Linked DNA regions of Luteolibacter yonseiensis. The main gene of each other region encodes a partner of the protein of the gene in region 2 in a complex. Links are inferred from orthologs where the notes say so. Each region holds a gene or a part of one and is shown on either strand. Other genes may lie near its edges.

What was found.
Region 1: rplA (region 2) and JIN84_RS10980 share a complex: the UniProt entries of both Escherichia coli proteins name them as parts of the 50S ribosomal subunit. The link is inferred for Luteolibacter yonseiensis from one-to-one orthologs.

The regions. Positions count from the first base shown.
Region 1 is NZ_JAENIK010000011.1:306,201-308,939, forward strand. It holds JIN84_RS10980 (type B 50S ribosomal protein L31), read right to left. Parts: upstream 1,636-2,739; coding sequence 1,366-1,635; downstream 1-1,365. Other genes in the region: JIN84_RS10970 (MFS transporter), read left to right, coding at 1-625; JIN84_RS10975 (HAD family hydrolase), read left to right, coding at 622-1,287; JIN84_RS10985 (helix-turn-helix domain-containing protein), read left to right, coding at 1,842-2,162; JIN84_RS10990 (NADH-quinone oxidoreductase subunit A), read left to right, coding at 2,281-2,652; JIN84_RS10995 (Dabb family protein), read left to right, coding at 2,663-2,739.
Region 2 is NZ_JAENIK010000011.1:171,124-173,944, reverse strand. It holds rplA (50S ribosomal protein L1), read right to left. Parts: upstream 1,855-2,821; coding sequence 1,147-1,854; downstream 1-1,146. Other genes in the region: nusG (transcription termination/antitermination protein NusG), read right to left, coding at 2,441-2,821; rplK (50S ribosomal protein L11), read right to left, coding at 1,948-2,376; rplJ (50S ribosomal protein L10), read right to left, coding at 587-1,126; rplL (50S ribosomal protein L7/L12), read right to left, coding at 37-408. UniProt on the Escherichia coli protein: One of the primary rRNA binding proteins, it binds very close to the 3'-end of the 23S rRNA. Forms part of the L1 stalk. It is often not seen in high-resolution crystal structures, but can be seen in cryo_EM and 3D reconstruction models.

The DNA.
Region 1 (2,739 bases), 140 kb from region 2 along the record:
CGCGGGCAGCCTGTTGGCCGGGGACAAGGCGCCTTCCAAAACAGGAGGGGGATTCAAATTTCCCAACGGCAAATTGCTGAAAATCGGGATACTCGCTTGCATGGCCCTCTTCACCGAGGGGGTCATGATGGACTGGAGCGCTGTTTACAGCAGCACGGTGTCCGGGGCGGCACCATGGCTCGCGCCGATCGCATACGGGATTTTCTCGTGCTGCATGGCGGCGGGGAGGTTGTCGGGTGATCATCTCATCGGGCGCCACGGGCCGTTGAAGATCCTCAAGACCGGAGGCTGGCTCACGACCGCGGGCCTGGTGGTGATCATCGGCATCCATGAATGGCCGGCGACCTTCTTCGGTCTCGCGCTGGCGGGCTTCGGTCTGGCGAATCTGGTTCCCATCCTTCTTGGTGCGGGTGGCCGCGCCCATGAGGGCGGGGTGGGGCAAGGTGTCGCCGCCATTTCCATGATGGGCTATTTCGGCTTCCTCGCGGGGCCGCCGCTCATCGGTGGCATCAGCCACTTCATCGGATTGCCAGGGGCGTTCGTGGTCGTCATTCTTTTCTCAGCCTTCATCGCGCTCCGGGGAAACCTCCTGCTCGGCGCGCCACCAACCACCACCGAATCATGAACACACCCTCGCTTTCCGACACACTGGCCGATGCCCGCGGCATTCTCTTCGACATGGACGGAGTGCTCATCGATTCCGAACCGATCCATGAGAAAGCCATCATCGCGCTCACGGCCGAGCTGGGGGACGCGCTGGACGACGAAGCCATCCTGTATTCCTTCAAGGGCGCGCCCGAGAAAAGCATGGCGGCAAGGTTGCTGGAAATGTATCCCGGCCAGAAGCGGACGGCGGAGGAGATCATCCGCCGCAAGATCGAGCTGTTCGCGGAGATCTTCCATCACGTGACCTTGGTCGACGGGGCGATGGAATTCCTCGCGAAAAGCCACGCCGCCGGGCGCAGGCACGGGCTCACCACCTCGGCATCCCGCGCGACCCAGGGACAGGCGTTTGATACCTTCGGCTTCGGGAAATACTTCGATACCATCGTCACCGGTGAGGACATCACGCGCGGCAAGCCGGACCCCGAGCCGTATTTGCTCACGGCGGAAAGGCTCGGCCTGGAGACCAGGGATTGCATCGTCATCGAAGACTCCATCAATGGCGTGCTGTCGGGGAAAGCGGCGGGCTGCCGGGTCGTCGCCATCACCGGAACCTTCCCGGTGGAACAGCTGCTCCGCGCTGGTGCGGATTTCATCATCCACGGCTTCGACGAACTGAGTTGAGCCCGGGTGGAAAACAAAACGCCCGGCCGCGCGGAGCGGCCAGGCGTTCTGGTGAAATTTGGGAAATCAGACTGGAAATCAGTCGAGCTTCGGCTTCCCAACGCGGCGGACGGCACCGAAACGCTTTTGGAATTTGTCGATGCGTCCTTCGGTGTCCACGAACTGGGCGAGGCCGGTGAAGAACGGATGCGAGTCGGACGTGATGCCGATGGAGATGATGCTGTGTTCCACGCCATCGATGACTTCCTTCTTTTCGGAAGACTTGGTCGAGCGGCTGATGAAACGCTTGCCGGTGGTCATGTCAACGAAGACGACCGGATTGTATTTCGGATGAAGGTCCTTTTTCATGGGAAGTGGTGGTCCGGCACGTTACCGACGCGGCGGAAGGCGGAGAGTGGCTGAATTCGCCCACCTGTCAAGCCACTAGCTTCAGGGAAAATCACAAAATTGAAATAAATGAAATTTAATCCTTGCGTAATAAATTACGTGGTTTGGGATAGGCTCCCGTTTTTTTGAGTCGCTTTTGTCACAGGAGGGTGTATCATCGCGTCGTTATGGCAATTACCACGAAACGTACCCGCTTCTCACGCCGTCTTCCAGACCACGTTACCGACGAGCTCTGTAACGTCCTTGCCGAAAAGAAAATCTTCGGTTTCAACGATCTCTTCGAGCGCGTATTCGCCAATCTCAAAGTCCGTAACGCCGTAAGTGGCGGTGAAGAAATGCTCCGCCTGCGCGCTTACGAAAAGCTGCAGAATCTCGTGACCCGCGGCCTCGTCGAGAAAATCGGCAAGGAATACAAGGGCACATCCCGCGTGCACGAAGCATCGAGCGCCTTCGCCGCTGCCGAGGCAGCCGCCCAGGACGACGCCTGATGTCGACTTTTGAAAAAAGCCCGCGCCTTTCCGGAAGGCGCGGGTTTTTTTGTGCCTATTTTTTCCTACCCATTTGCCCCGGGGAATTCTAAGACCACTGCGTCAGCCCGTCCCGCCAATGCCACAAGATTACCTTCCAGTTCTTTTCCAGATCCTGATCGCGCTCGGATTCGCCTGCTCCACCCTCACGGCGAGTGTGATCTTCGGTCGTTCGGGCAAGCGGAACGCGACAAAGGACTCTGCCTACGAGTGCGGCATGTTGCCGGTCGGTGATGGCGCTCCGCGTTTCTCGGTGAAGTTCTATCTGGTCGCGATGCTGTTCGTGATTTTCGATATCGAGGTGGTCTTCATGTATCCATGGGCCGTGCAGTTCCGCGATCTCGCGGCCCAGGGTCCCGCCGCCCTCATCAGCATGGCGGGTTTCGCCGGGATTCTGGTATTCGCCTACGTCTACGCCCTGAAGAAGGGCGCCCTGAGTTGGAAATCCTGAGCCTCCGGCGATGATCCACCATGCGGCCTACTTCCAGCTCAAGCCAGAGGTGGATGCGGCCGGGTTGGAAGAGCTTGTCCGGACGAG
Region 2 (2,821 bases):
GCGGATTTCTCCGCCCCGGGAATCGTCTGAAAGGTGTTACTTGAGTTCGATTTTGGCACCAGCCTCTTCGAGCTTTTTCTTGGCGGTTTCGCCAGCCTCTTTGGCAACGCCTTCGAGGATTTTTGCGGGAGCGCTCTCGACGAGCTTCTTCGCATCGGCGAGACCAAGGCCAGGAGCGACTTCGCGGACTGCCTTGATGACGGCAATCTTGTTTGCGCCGGCGTCGGTGAGGACGACGTCGAATTCAGTCTTCTCCTCGACGACTTCAGCAACAGCAGCAGGACCGGCGACGCCGACTGGTGCAGCGGCGGAGACGCCCCAGGTTTCTTCGAGTTGTTTGACAAGAGCGACAGCTTCCAGAACGGTGAGCTTGCCGAGTTCTTCTACGAGTGTATCAATGTTAGCCATTTTTGTATTCTCCTTGTGCGGTATCGTCGCCTCCGGAGCCTCCGGAGATTTCAGGGCGGCAGCCGCCGCTCCGACGAGGAACCATTATGGGTTCGGGTGGGTTTGGGAGCCGCCCCCACCGTCAGTTCAGATTTTTTGAAAGTAGCGGCGGTTTGCGGCCGCCGCTACCGTGAATTTGTTATTCGGCAGGCGCGGCCTCGGCTTCGGCAGCCGGTGCTTCCGTGGACTCCGCCGAATCGTCGCCATCGGGATCGAACTTGTTCTTGACCACGCGGGCGATGCGGGTCGCAGGCTCGAGGATGGTTGCGAGAAGTTGGGAAAGAACCGCTTCGCGGGATGGGATGTCGGCGATGCTTTGAAGCGCCGCGGTGTCGAGGACCGCGTTGCCAAGGATGCCAACCTTCATCTCGGGCTTCTTGAATTCCTTTTCGAAATTCTTGATCGCCTTCGCCGCGGCGAAAACTTCCGAGTCGCCCATGACGTAGGCCATCTGGCCGACGAGGTCCGCACCGATGTCCGGGAGACCGGCTTCGGCGAGAGCCTTGCGCATGTAGCTGTTCTTCGCGACGGTGCAGCTCGCACCACCCGCACCGAGACGGTTGCGGAGTTCCGTGAATTGTTGCACGGTGAGGCCGGTGTAATCGATGACGATCAGGTAAGGAGACGCGTTGACGCGATCCAAGAGGCCGTTGATGATGATTTTCTTATCTGGATTCATTTTCGTTGGCGGGCCTGGGATTAAGCGGATGCCTTGGTGTAGGTGGCGGCTTCCAGCGGGATGCCGGGGAGCATCGAAGCGGCGAGTGTCACAGCTTGGATGTAGTTGCCCTTGGCGGATGCGGGCTTGGCGCGGACGACGCTGTCCACAAGGGCGCGTGCGTTTTCCTCAAGCTGGGCAGGTTCGAAGGAGGACTTGCCGATGGAGGCGGAAACGTTGCCGTTCTTGTCGAGCTTGTAGTCGATGCGTCCGGCCTTCACCTCGCGCACGGCCTTGGCGGTGTCGTCGGTGACGGTTCCGGTCTTCGGGTTCGGCATCAGGCCGCGGGGTCCGAGGACACGGGCGATTTTCCGGACTTCGGTCATGGCGTCCGGAGTGGCGATCGCGGAGTCGAAATCCGTGAAACCGCCCTGGACCTTGGCGATGAGGTCTTCGTAACCGACGTGCTCGGCACCGGCGGCGCGGGCGGCCTCGGCGGCGGCACCTTGGGCGAAGACGACGACGCGGACGTTTTTACCAGTGCCGTGCGGCAGGGAGACGGAACCACGGACCATCTGGTCGCTCTTCCGGGGATCCACGCCGAGGTGGAAGGAAAGCGTCACGGTCGGGGTGAATTTTGGTGCCGGGAAACCTTTGACGGTCGAGATGGCATCGGTGAGCGAGTAGTTCTTGCCGGCTTGGACAAGAGCGGCTGCCTGTTTGTAGCGTTTGCTGCGGAATTTGGACATTTCAGTATCAGTTTGCAGTTCGGTCGGGGAGCGCGGGATGCGTTTCCCTCCTGCGGGTGCCGGTCACCTCATCAGAAGTTTCCGGCGAAATTTTCAGTAGCCTTCGATTTCGAGGCCCATCTGGCGGGCGGTACCCGCGAGAATGCGGGCGGCTGCCTCGGGATCCTTTGTATTGAGGTCGGGCATCTTGATTTTCACGACTTCCATGAGCTGGGCCTTCGTGATCTTGCCAACCTTGATCTTGTTCGCCTCTTTCGAGCCGGAAGCGAGACCTGCCGCCTTCTTGAGAAGGTTGCCGGCGGGGGGCTTCTTGGTGATGAAGGAGAACGATTTGTCCTTGTAAACCGAAATCACCACAGGAAGCACGTCGCCGGCTTGGGCTTGAGTGTTCGCGTTGAATTCCTTACAGAACGCCATGATGTTGACACCAGCCTGACCGAGGGCTGGGCCCACTGGAGGTGATGGATTGGCGGCACCAGCCTTGATCTGGAGCTTGATGAGTTTGACGACTTCCTTGGCCATAAATAGATGCGGTTAACTTGCGGGAGAGGGGTGGTTGTATATTCGGGAGCGCAGGTAAAGAGAATTATGCTCTTTCGACCTGCCAATATTCGAGTTCGACCGGCGTGCTGCGTCCGAAGATGGTGACCGAGACGCGGAGTTTGCCGCGTTCCGGGTCGATTTCCTCGACGATGCCGTTCTGGCTCTGGAATGGTCCGTCGGCGACTTTCACGGTATCGCCGACTTCGAAACTGATGGATGGGCGCACGCTCTCCTCGCGCTCCTTGATCTGCGAAAGCATCGCTTCCACCTCACGCGGACGCATCGGCGCGGGGCGGTCCTTGGTTCCAGCGAAACCGATGACACCTTCCATCTCCTTGATGAAAAACCAGGTCTTCTCGACGAGCTGGTTGTCCTCGGTGGCGAGGTTCATGTTCACAATGATGTAGCCCGGGAAGAATTTCTT